DNA from 3 places in the Paenibacillus sp. 22594 genome. Region 1 is predicted to be linked to each of the others. Evidence: riboswitches for the same ligand, from Rfam matches in the RefSeq annotation. Region 1 holds a riboswitch; each other region holds the start of a gene.
What was found. A riboswitch is a leader RNA that binds a small molecule or an ion and turns the genes downstream of it on or off. The one in region 1 is predicted to bind cyclic di-GMP.

Region 2: another riboswitch for cyclic di-GMP. It lies ahead of ACTJKB_RS21360 (anti-repressor SinI family protein); the one in region 1 lies ahead of ACTJKB_RS09860 (thiamine pyrophosphate-binding protein).
Region 3: another riboswitch for cyclic di-GMP. It lies ahead of ACTJKB_RS12340 (flagellar assembly protein A); the one in region 1 lies ahead of ACTJKB_RS09860 (thiamine pyrophosphate-binding protein).

Annotation. Positions count from the first base shown of each region.
Region 1 covers NZ_JBQENA010000002.1:686,412-690,624, reverse strand. Annotated here, with positions in the region: gene ACTJKB_RS09865 (methyl-accepting chemotaxis protein) at 1-1,122, shown strand, start outside; cyclic di-GMP riboswitch class I at 1,621-1,714, shown strand; gene ACTJKB_RS09860 (thiamine pyrophosphate-binding protein) at 1,853-3,466, shown strand; gene ACTJKB_RS09855 (carboxymuconolactone decarboxylase family protein) at 3,540-3,908, shown strand; gene ACTJKB_RS09850 (hypothetical protein) at 4,129-4,213, shown strand, end outside.
Region 2 covers NZ_JBQENA010000007.1:37,610-41,822, reverse strand. Annotated here, with positions in the region: gene ACTJKB_RS21365 (2-oxoglutarate dehydrogenase E1 component) at 1-2,024, opposite strand, end outside; cyclic di-GMP riboswitch class I at 2,462-2,555, shown strand; gene ACTJKB_RS21360 (anti-repressor SinI family protein) at 2,584-2,739, shown strand; gene ACTJKB_RS21355 (helix-turn-helix domain-containing protein) at 2,844-3,176, opposite strand; gene ACTJKB_RS21350 (TasA family protein) at 3,435-4,043, opposite strand; gene sipW (signal peptidase I SipW) at 4,128-4,213, opposite strand, start outside.
Region 3 covers NZ_JBQENA010000003.1:366,569-370,781, reverse strand. Annotated here, with positions in the region: gene ACTJKB_RS12345 (flavin reductase family protein) at 1-68, shown strand, start outside; gene ACTJKB_RS12340 (flagellar assembly protein A) at 167-2,053, opposite strand; cyclic di-GMP riboswitch class I at 2,157-2,250, opposite strand; gene ACTJKB_RS12335 (FUSC family protein) at 2,555-3,655, opposite strand; gene ACTJKB_RS12330 (ABC transporter ATP-binding protein) at 3,954-4,213, shown strand, end outside.

The sequences.
Region 1 (4,213 bases):
TTGGTAGCGGTATTGGCTGCACTGACCTTCCCTCTTGCACGCTTCATTGAGAGAACGCTTACATCCTCTTTTGATGACATCTCCAACGTAACCCACACGATTGCCAAGGGTGACTTTACAACCCGGGCAGATGAGAACGGTTCCATGGGTGAAGTCAGCCGTTCCTTCAATACGATGGTCGACAAGCTGAAGAAAATACTTACCGAAGCGTCGCAGATTACCCGACAGGTTATGGATGCCAGCCGCGGGATCGAGGACAAGAATCAGAATCTGAAGATCGTAATGGCCCAGGTCTCCTCCTCTTCCAATGAACTGGCTCTAGGCGCAAATGAAATTTCCGTGGACATCGCCGATATGACCGAATCCATCAAAGACATTGAAACCAAGGTTTCAAATTACACAAGCTCTACCAAAGAAATGAACAGACGTTCCATACATACGCTAGAATTAGTTGAGAAAGGCCGCCAATCCGTGGATACTCAAGCAGAAGGCATGCGCAAGAATATACAAGCTACCCAGAAGGTCGCCGACACGATTGAAGCACTATCACACAATGCCCGGGGGATCACGATGATCACCAAAACCATTACAGAAATCGCCGAGCAGACCAACCTGCTCTCACTCAATGCATCGATCGAAGCTGCACGTGCCGGTGATCATGGTCGTGGTTTCGCTGTTGTAGCCCAGGAAGTGCGCAAGCTTGCCGAGGAATCTACAGCCTCCACCAAAGAAGTATTCAGTCTGGTACGCAGTATTGAGAACGATATCAAGCAAGCGATTGAGAATATTGCCATCAATGAGGAAGTCGTTCAAGTACAAAATGAAATGATCATTGAAACAGCGAATATTTTCGCCCAGATTGTGCAAAGCGTTCAGTACATAACTGAGCAAATTGCTTCCTTCTCTTCTGAGAGTGACATCATGCTGGAGAGCGCGTTGAAAATTTCTGGAGCTATCGAAAACATCTCTGCTATTACTGAAGAAACTGCGGCAGGAACCCAAGAGGTATCAGCAGCAATGAACGAACAAATTAATGCCCTTCAGTCTGTTGCCGTAGAAACAGAGAAAATGACCCAAGCTGTATTCCAACTCCAGAAAACGATCCACATTTTCAAATTTTAACCTCTTTTTTCTCAGGCCGTTTCATATGAAGCGGTCTTTTTTTGTTCACAAAATAATCAATGTTATTTTCAATTAATCCGGTTTTTTCGCAGCAGTAAGAACTGTTATTTCTTTTGCACTTCTCTCCGCTATTTTTACTGAAAATAATAAAATGTATGCGATTGGATCTGAAGGGTGTTTCGTTCACTAGCCTTATTAACCCAGATAGAGAAAGGCTCCGTCCTATTGTTTCGGTCAAATAATCCTTTTTCCGATAAAAATATAGTTCCATGTACCTATTCGATTTCCGTTTCAATATTACTCCACAATTTGTATTATTAAGACTTTTTTGTACTAGAATATTTTGGGGTTCGCCCTATTTTCCACTCTAAACTGCACGTCTTTTTACAATCAACATTGTTCGTTAATTTCGTCAAAAACTGAGCTTTTCAGCACAAATATATTGACAAAAGAGGAGTTAGAAATATATTGTAAAGTAAAAATATGCATTTTTTCAATGCATCATAACGGCAAAATTCTCCGAAAGGGAATGACGCAAAGCCATGGATCTACAGTCTCATTTTTTTGGGACCATGACAGCCAGGTTGCTGAACAACCGAAGGTCTGGGGAAACCTTGTTCTTTACGGTCATTCATTGCAGCCGACCTGTACTCTCGTGAGTGCAGGTTTTCTATTTTTGCTAAATAAAAACATTGGGTAGGTGGATTTTCTGAAAACAGTCGCAGATTATATGGCTGAGGCACTACGAAACCTCGGCGTAACACATTCTTTTGGCATAATCGGTAAGTCTATTTGTCCCGTAGTTCTGAAAATGGTTGATTACGGGATTGAATTTATTCCTGGCAGACATGAGTCCAGTTCCGGGTTCGAAGCAGCAGGCTATGCTCTCAAAACCGGCAGGCTGGGTGTAGCTTTTGGGACCTCGGGTCCAGGCGGAACCAACCTCCTTACTGCTGCAGCACATGCTAAAGCGAACAACCTGCCTGTGCTGTTCATTACCGGACATCAATCTATCAAAGAACTGGGAATTCCCCAGTGCCAGGATTCTTCGTCTTATCTGGCCGACCTGGCGGACATGTTCAGACCCGCTACACTCTTTAGTAAAATGGTGGAGCGCGGCGATCATTTTAGCACCCTATTTAACCATGCTATTTCTATCGCGTTAGGCGGACAGCGCGGTCCGGTCCATTTATGTATCCCGTTTGATGTGCAGACGGAAATGCTGGAAGAATGCCGGATAGTGATCCCTGAGCGTGAACATCTCGTAAGCACTGCTAATTTCGAACGCGTGATTTCAGCAATCAATGCCTCCAGCCATCCTATTATTATTGCCGGCAAAGGGGTTAACCGTTCTACTGCACACCAAGAGCTCATTCAGCTGGCTGAAACTTTTAACATCCCTGTCGTTACTTCACCGGGAGGCAAAGGTGCGATCCCTTGGGATCACCCGTTGTATCATGGACCAATTGGTGTTGGCGGCTGCAAGCACGGTGAAGATTTATTGAACCGCAGTGATCTGTTCATTGTGCTTGGATCACGTCTGAGTGACATGACCATCTGCAATCTAAAGGCTGAAAATCACCCGAAGACACTTATCCAATTTGACGTAGACCCTACCTTCGTAGGAAAAATTTTATCTTCACAGACCATCTCTATAGGCGGCGATTTACGCGACAACTTGGCTTTTTATCTAAAGAATATTGATACCGCTGCTATAAAAAAACACATATCAGAAACCGATGTTCATTATGCGGAAGAGTTGCCTGTTCTCTCCAAGCTGTCATTAGCTTCGGTCATGAGTACCTTGAGCGATTTGATTCCTTACAACAACACCGTTTTTGTGGATGACGGCAGCCATGGCTTCAACGCTGTGAAATGGTACAACGTGAAAAAACCGGGCAGTTTTGTCTTCGATGCCTATTTTGCCTGTATGGGCAACTCCATTGGCATGGCTATTGGCGCTAAGGTGGCTTCCCCTGAAGAAACCATTTTCTGCATAACCGGGGATGGCTGTTTCATGATGCTTGGTGCTGAAATCAACACCGCAGTCTGCAAGAATATTCCGGTAATCTTTATCGTAGTGAATAACATGCAGCTGGATATGGCGCTTAAGGGGATGGAGAAGACCACAGGCAGAATTGACGGCACGATCTTCGAGGTACCTATGGATGCCGTGAAATTCGCTGAGTCACTCGGAGCTACAGGCTACAAATGCGAAACTGCGGAGCAATTCAACATTGCTGTACAAGCCGCTGTTGCGTCAAACCGTGTAGCTGTCATTGAATTGTTGACGGACCGTGATGAAGTGCCTCCAACGGCCCATAGGACGTTGAATCTCAACTAAGATTTAGCAGCGGTAAGAATCATGCTTTTCATGGCCGATCCTTGCCGCTCATTAAAATTCAGGAGGCATCTCTGTGGATAACACCATTAACAGCGGTCTAAAGCATTTTACCAACCTGTCCGGCGACTACGGCGCCAAAGCACTGGCTCCAGTTAAAGAGCATTTTCCCGAACTGGCCGAGTACATCATGGGCAACGCCTACGGGGACATTTTTCAGCGCACAACGATTGGTTCCGACTGGAAGGAAATTGCTGTTATTTCATCTTTGATTACTATGGGGCAATTCGAGCAGCTCGGGGTCCATTATGTGATGGCGCTCAGCGTCGGAATGACTGTGGATCAGATCAAAGGGATCTTACTGCATCTGGTGCCTTGTATCGGCGCTCCAAGAGTCATTACTGCTTTTAATGTGCTGCTAGCAACGCTTGAGGAAATCCAATAAATTCTTTTTCAACAATTTTATACACAATTCGACTTTTTTCTTGCTTATTTGAGAAATATATGATTATATTAGAGGGAAAATATCCCAAAACTATGGTTTTTGTGTCGAATCCAGGCGTAAAACTACAAGTTATTTTGGATATATTCTATGACTGAACGACAACGTACAGTCGACATTCCGTTATTCGTATCACACATTTAATTTTGGGAGAGATGAGCACATGGGTAAATTTATTTTGAAAACCGATTCTGTTAACAAGGTCATTAATATTGAATTAGAAGGCACTTTCTCCAATGAGGATGGTC
Region 2 (4,213 bases), on a different contig from region 1:
CCGTATTCGTAGCCGAGTACCGAGGCTTCCGAGAGCGGGCTGTTGTACACCCCGAAGGAGGCCTTGGAATTGCTAAGCTGGTGCAGCGGAGAGAACAGCGCACCTGTCTCGCTGTCGTGCAGCACCAGATGACGGTGGGCGAAGGTCCCTCTCTGGGAATCCTGGCCGCTTAGGCGGATCGGCGTACCGTCCTTCAGGATAGTGGCGAATGCCAGCGTTTCGGCCAGTGCCCAGTCTACCCGTTCCCCGTCATTCAGCGCATCCTTGCGGCGCTGCAGAATCCGCTCCAGCTTCGGATACACCTTGAAGCCTTCCGGTACCGTAAGCAGCTCCCGGTTGATCTGCTGCAGCTGCTCCAGCTGCACCGCCGTGGATTGCGGCTGGGCTGCTTCCGTTTCGAGTGGTACCGAGGTTTTGGCTTCTCCGTTCTTACGCTTGCCATCCTTCATCAGGTCGAAGGCTTCCTGCAGCACTTTTTCGGCATCAAGGTTCATCTGGCTCACATCATCTGCTGTGATGATCTTCTCCCGCTGCAGGCGTTCCGCATAGATACGGTAGACCGTGGGATGGTTCCGCACTCTGCCGTACACAATCGGCTGTGTGGTTTCAGGATCATCCATCTCATTATGGCCGTGGCGGCGGTATCCGATCAGATCAATCACGAAATCCTTCTTGAACTGATTGCGGTAGGCGCTGGCCAAGCGGACAGCCGAGATGCAGGCCTCCGGATCATCGGCATTGACATGAACCACGGGGATTTCATAGCCTTTGGCAAGGTCGCTGGCATAATGGGTAGAACGGGAATCTTCACTTTCGGTAGTGAAACCGATCCGGTTATTGACGATAATATGCACCGTACCGCCATTGGAGTACCCTTTGAGCTTGCCGATGTTGAGCGTTTCCGCAACAATCCCTTCGCCGGGAAAAGCGGCATCCCCATGCATCAGCACAGCAATGGCCTTGTTCGTGTCGAGCTGCGGCAAACCCGGGGAATTCCGGTCTTCCTGAGCTGCACGTGTAAAGCCTTCAACGACAGGGTTGACGAATTCCAGATGGCTTGGGTTATTGGCCAGTGTAATCCGGGTCCGGACGGTCTCGCCCTCGCGCACGGCGCGGTCAGCGCCCAGATGGTATTTCACATCGCCGGTCCAGCCGTAGTTAATGCCCATGGAGCCTTCAGAAGGGAAAAGCTCCTTATTCGGAGAATGATGGAATTCCGAGAAAATAATATCATAGGGTTTTCCGAGAATATGAGCCAGCACATTCAGCCGTCCGCGGTGGGCCATGCCCATCAGGATATGCTCTGCACCATCATGCGCGGCGGCACGGACAATCTCGTCCAGCATGGGAACCAGCGCGTCATTGCCTTCCAGGCTGAAGCGTTTTTGGCCGACAAAGGTCTTATGCAGGAAGGTCTCAAACTGCTCTACCTGGATCAGGCGGTTCAGCAGCTCTTTGCGCTCAGTATTATTCAGCGGCGCGGGGGAGCTTGTGGACTCTGCTTGACTGTTCAGCCAGCGAAGCTCCTGTTCGTCGTGCACATGTCCGAATTCGTAGGCGATAGTCTGCGTATATGCCTGACGCATCCGGTGAACGGCATCCCAGGCGGTATGAACATCCGGCGGCGCATTCTCCCAGATCAGCGAGGCAGGCAAGGCAATCAGGTCCTCGCGGGTCAAGTCATAGGTTTGATAATCCAGCCATTTCGCCATAGGGTTGTTCCCCTGCTCCAGCGGATCGATATTGGCGGCCATATGGCCATATATACGAATATTGGCGATTAGCTTGGAAGCTCGTACGGCCTTTCTAAGCCACGCGGTGTCTCCCGAAAGGGCCGGTTGCGGGGCCTGAACGGCATCCGGAGCGAGCGGAGGAGGGCCGGAAACGGTAAACAAATCGCGGTAATGATGTTCTACGGATGAAGGATCATGAACAAATTGCTCATATTTTTCTTGAATGTAGCCCAGATTGGGGCCGTGATACTTACTCCAAATGGATTCGTTATAGGGCTCTTTAACTGCCATGAATACATCCTCCTAACGGATGAACTCCACGTGCCGCATGAGGCTTGGGCGCCCAGTGGAGCTGCGATGGTTGCGGTTTCATTCCTCATCTTATTGTGCTACTTTCAAGGCGTGTAATCAATTCATACTTTCGGGGAATCCGTTCGCAAAACGGCATGATTCAGTCCTTAAATGATGAAAAACGGATATCGGTTACCGGAAGCTGGATGTGAACCGTATAATAAGGTGATAATTACCTACGAATGCCCACAAATGCTTCATGAACAGTTCCTAAGGTCATATCTATTGGACAAATCCCAGCAAAAAAAACTGTTCTTTTGCACTACTTGTCATAAATAAATTCCATAAATCGACACACTTTTCTTGTGAGATCTTATATAATGTTATTGCGGATAACGGTTTCATTGTTTTCTAACCAGATCCTTTCATGTAAAGGATCCAGTAAAGGGTAAACCTGCTGAAAGGCAGGGACACAAAGTCTCGGGTCTAATGTAGAAATGCTTCAACTACTACGACGGCCGGACTGCCTGGGGACGCAAAAATTCTAGGAGGAGATATCTTGGATAAGTCCAACCAGGGGAATGACGGAGAACTGCTGATGGGTGATCTGGATCTAGAATGGGTGTATTTGCTGATGTCGGCGAAGAAAGCAGGCATCGGGGCAGATGAAATCCGCCGGTTTTTAAGTGAAAAGACAACGTTGCAGGTGATGTAGGGGCGTTACTTTGCGGGAATACATACAGAAAAGGGCACAGCGGTCATACGCTGTGCCCTTTTCTGTATCGCTGGAGCCTTAGGACAACCTAGGACGATCGTCCATTATTGATCCTTCTGCTCCAGCCGCCATTTTTGATAATCGAGGAATTCTTTGAATTCCCGTTTGCTTATACCGGAAGCCATGGCTTCCTGAACGAGCCGGAACCATTCGCCATCTAGTGCGGATTCGTCAGTCTCTGAGGGCTCGCCATAGAGCAGGCTGTGGATAGACACCTGGAGCGCATCGGCGATTTTTTCGATGAATTGAATAGAGGGGTTGGATTGGATATTTCTTTCTACATTGCTTAAGTATGATTTTGCCACATCAGCCTTGTCCGCTAATTCGGATAAGGACCAGCCTTTTTCCAGACGGAGTTGGTGGATGCGACTTCCCATATTATCCGGCACGATTACAACGCCCCTCCGTACTTATTGTTAAAATATAAGAATTTATATGTTTCACGCTATAAATTATCCTTATATTTCTCGCTGAAGCGGATACCGTCTTTAAATGACGGCGAAGCCGTTTCCACTTGTCAGTATAACAAATTTCCGTAAAACGGACAAAAATCAATCGTTACAAAGAAAAAACAGCCTAATCTGCTCCGGCTCCGGAATCAGGGTAGGCTGCTTCAGAATGCAGTCCGTTATGAATTAATAATCTTTTTTAGGGCCTTGTTTGGCCTCGAAGTTCCAAGTCAGCTTCAGCTTATCCTTTTGGAAATAGTTCTGCGTTTCACCGTTGTCAACGAATTCGAACTTGACTGTAAAGCTGTCGCTGCTCTGAGCTTTGATGCCGTCAGCTTCCGTCCAGATTTGATCCAGACCGGTATTGTTTACAAGATCGGGGGTTTGGCTCTTCAAGGCATCCAGTGTGGTTTCGTATACGACAACCTCCGGTGTGAGAATGGTTCCTTTATCATTGTTTTTCAGAAATTTAACCTTGATGAATTTGCTGAGATCGACACCGTTGTTGTCGCCAAGCGTATCTGTAATCTCTGTGGTGGTCTTCAGCAATATTGAGCCGATATCCAGGGTTCCGTCATTTTTGAGCTTGAAGGTTTTGCTTACGGTATCACCCGGTTTCAGGTTAGGGATATCCACGATTACGGAAGGATCAGAATTCAGATCCAGTGTGCCTGCTGCGAAGGTTGCCGTACTTGTCGCAGTATCGCTGAAATATGCGAAGGTTCCTCCGCCAATCAAAGACAAACCGAGTGCTGCCGATGCCATGCCAAAACCCAATGTTTTCTTGATACCCATATTCTAATTCCTCCTCTGATTAGTAAAGCGAATGATAAATGTATATTGTATCTTCCGTTTCGTAGGCGGAAGCGGACAATCGGATCAGGGCTGTATGTCAGTTCCCGGAGGTGCCTGGGGAAGCACGGTGTTTTTTTTCTCAAGCGCCGTAAGAGCCTTCCATGAACTGT
Region 3 (4,213 bases), on a different contig from region 1:
TTGCGGGAGCTTCATATGCGGCAATCGGCCGGACGTTTGAGCTAGAAAGACCCCAGTACGAATCTTGAGCGCTCGGAAAAGAGACTCTACAGGATGCCGCCACGCGGCTCTGCAGGGTCTCTTTTTTTCTTTTGGCGATTCAGCTGTATGTAACGGATTCTGGTGGTTATTCGACGGGAACAGCGCCTGATTCTTTGCATTTTTGTTTCAAGCTCTTGGCTGTAAACGTAAATCCTCCGCCGGGTTTAGCAATCTCCAAGGAATACCCGTCTATGGTTACTGATGCATTATGAATGGTGCTCGCTGTGATTTGGTGACCTGCAACAAGAAGCGATCCGGGAAGGGACTCTCCGCTAACATTCTGAGCTGTGATCGTTCCCTCTGCTTCCATAGCGGAGTCGGAGCACATGGAACCATCCTTCGCAAAATAAATATCGCCACAGGAACACAGCGTGCTCCGGCCAATCCCTTCCCCATGAATATGAATATCTCCGCCGGATTTAATGATGCTGTTCAGTGCCCCCGAAATATCGATCCGGACTTGCTCCTCCTGCATGAGGGAGATTCCCTCGATAAGCTTTTTAAGCAGACTCAGAAAAGAGCCTATTCCCGCATCTGTAATGAGGTCAGTAAACTGTCCGGGTTTCAGAAAAATATCCATCATGTGCCTCACAATCTTGGTGTCCTGCGGGTAGTCAGCGCTCAAGTCCGACAATAGTTCCCGCATATCGCCAATCAGAAGGGGGAGATGATCATATTTGCTCTCCAACAGCAGCATGATGACTAAGCCGTACTTCACCGTCTGCATCGTGGACTCGACCGTCTCGGCAAGGTTCTTGGCTGCTTCTCTCAGACTGGAGATCTCTTGAATCAGCAGCTCGGAAAAGCTGCACAGACGGTGATGTGCGGCGCCGAACGCTCCGGCATACAATTCACTATCCACGGCCTTGCCGCTGATAAATATACTGCCTGTTGCCGCAATTCTGGAGTGGTGAACATCACCGTATATGTATACATTACCCAAGGCTTCAATAACCGTGTTCTTGTTCAGAGGATGAACTGCAATAATATCTCCCGGGAACCTAATGGTGGCAGGTTCCACGGTATCATTCTGCGGAACCCTATAGGTTTGGGGGAAATCAATCGTTTTTACAAAGGTTCCGTTTCCGGTAATACGCGGTCTGCCTTTACAGCGGGCAGCGATCTGTCCCCCTGGAAGCAGTACCGCATAGTGTCCGGTCAATAGAGTAAGGTCCCGCGGCGGGGGCGGGGGAAGGACACCGCCATACACGGTAAATCCGGGAAGGCCCTCTTGGGGGGGGAGCTTGTGTGCAAACACTTCGCCTTCTTCTACAGTAAGGAATTCATAGTGGCTGGATTCATCATCAGAAAGGCCGGTCCCCTTGAAAGCATTTTCTATCTTCTTCTGAAACAGCAGCTCCAGCCTCGCATTGGTCCCGGGTACGGGAGCCTTGCCTTCTGCTATGCAGACAGGAAGATAGGTCGGGTTGTTCAGCTCTTCATAGAGAGCAGGGATGTTGAGCGAGCTGACAATGGATCTTTTCTCAAAGCCAGACATAATCTGCTCTATCGACAGAACGGACAACAAGGAATCGCGGTTCATTTCTGCACGGACAGTGACATTGGCTGAAGCCGGACTGTTGACCAGGTTCCAGGCATATCTTTCGGCACGGTAAAGCGTAAAGTACACTTTGAGCTTATCATCGGATACAGTAATCTGATATTGTGGCTTCTCGCAAATCTCCCAGGTGAGATCATCTGCAGACGTGATTGGCGTTGGCTCTGTGAGGGTTTGGCCATTGATCTTAAGGATTACGGGATGGACAGCTGAAATTACAGCGGGCATGCCGCCAGGCAGAGGAGGCGTGATGAAAATTTGGTTGTTCTGGATAATGATAACGCCGTTCTTCGCTCTGTCTGTTCCGCCAAACGTCTGAGCATCCACAGAATAAAGATCCATGAGATTGTGCTTTCCAAGAAGCATGGAAGCAATGAACTCGTACCGTGAACGTTCGATAATATGCTGCGGCATTCTCGTAACCTCACTTTTCGTATAATCAATGGTATCTGAACAGAAAAGAACATCATGGAGCCGTGATGCGATATCTTGGGATATCCGACCAAATGGCGTCTCTATTGGCAACCTGGCGACCATAAAACAGCAATACCTGTACTTTTAGGCCCATGGCTTTGCGTCCTGCCCTTTCAGACAGTTTGCCTTTAGGAATAGATCAATGATATATACTCAGTACAAGGCCCATTAAATCGACTATAATCGACAAAAAACTGGTCAATACTGGCACTCTGTCCAATAAAAACTTCAGCAAACAACATTAATTCTAGTACTTAAGTAGCGAATTTTCAACTGGAATAATTGATTTAGACTATAAATAATGATAAATGTAACTAATTGTTGATTTATTGTAAATTAAATGTAATTAAGGATTTTTTCTATTTATTGAATTCTAAACTAAAAGGGGATTTAGCGGGGGATTATGGCCGATACTCCAGAAAAAAAAGGACGCTCCCAAGCCTAAAGCTTGTGGGAGAGTCCCTTTTGTATGAAGCGCATTGCGCGGGCTGCCTCAGTCTTGCTGTTCTGCGGTGCGGCTGACATCACCACGTAGTCGGCCTGTTCGATTTCCTCCAGCACCCGGTTCAGGTGGGAGAAGACCGCCCCGAGATCGCGGATGGAAGTCAGTGAGCATTTTCCCTGCAGCTCCGAGAACCAGGCTAGTTGAAGGTCGCGGGCCCGGCGCAGTGACTCGGGAAGCGAATGCTGGCTTTCGGCATCTGAGAGAGTTTTAGTACCATAGAGGGCGATACAGTCTGCGGTGGCGGTTACGATCTCCACCATCCAGTCAGCCGCGGCATGATGTGTTGGCAGCAGCGCAATTTCTGAGCTGATCTCCTTGACATAGCATTGAATTTGCTTGAGATGTGCGGTGGCTTGGGAGAGTCCGCGAAGCTCGCTGCGGCACTGGTAATGCGTTAAGGTATAATGCAGTTCCTTTTGCTGCTGCTCGCTCTTCGCCAGCAGCGAAGCGGAACGTGTCAGCGTATCTGAAACCTGAGGTGCCCCCCGTCCGCCACCGGCCAGGCCGCTTAAGGCATCAGCCAGCAGCAGACTGCCTTCGAGTGCCAAGCCTTTGACCTTGACGAACCCCTTGGGCGGAACGATAATCATATTGATGATTAGAGCAATAATGACTCCGATAAGCGTTTCGGCGACCCGCCACTCGATATAATGATCATGATAGAAGGTAAGTGCCAGAACAGAGGTTACACCGACCTGTGAGATGGCTTGGATATTTATCCGGCAGGCAGTAGCGACTCCGATGCCAATCAGCAGCATCAGCAGAATGGAGAGCGCTCCGACATCGAAGAATCGTCCCACGATCAAGCTCACAATCCCGCCCAGCACAACGCCGGTCATCCGGTATACACCCTTTTCCAAGGAAGCCTTGACACTCCCCTGAGTGATCAGAATCGCCGCCAATGGAGCGAAATATAAGTAGCTGTCTCCATACAGGGTGTGTACCGTCAGCCAGGAGAGTGAAGCAGCCAGTGTAACGCGTATCATATATAAAGACAGTCCGAATTTCTCCAGGCGGTCCTGTAATCCTTCGTTCATGAGGGTCATCTTCTTTCAGGTTATTAAGAGAAAAAATGAAGTGACTTTCAGCCGTTTTCATTATAGCACCGCAAAACAGGCCGGAAGAGCTTTAATTTTTACGAACTTGTTAAGTTTCCGGTGCTGATTTTTAACAAAGTATGGTATCGCATATATAGGTCTTATCCTTTATGCTGTATATTATGGAAGTATGTCGAAGGAAGGGAGGAACTGTCGCTTACTCGCGCTGAGCATGCCACTTCGATTGTCCCCCGCAAGAAGCGGGTAAAATAGGTTGTATTACATAAGGTAAGGGAGGTTGTTAGCTATAGCTACCCCGGAAGGCACTATTATTTCTTTTGACCAGGTGGTTAAACAATACGACGATGAAGAGCCGGTACTAAAAGGCGTCAGCTTTGAGATCGAACGCGGCAAGTTCTATACCCTGCTGGGCCCTTCGGGCTGCGGCAAGACGACTATTCTGCGGTTGATCGCCGGCTTCGCCGAGCCAACGGAAGGCTCAATCATTCTCAATGGCCAAATGATCAACCACATTCCCGCTAACGAACGGCAGGTCAA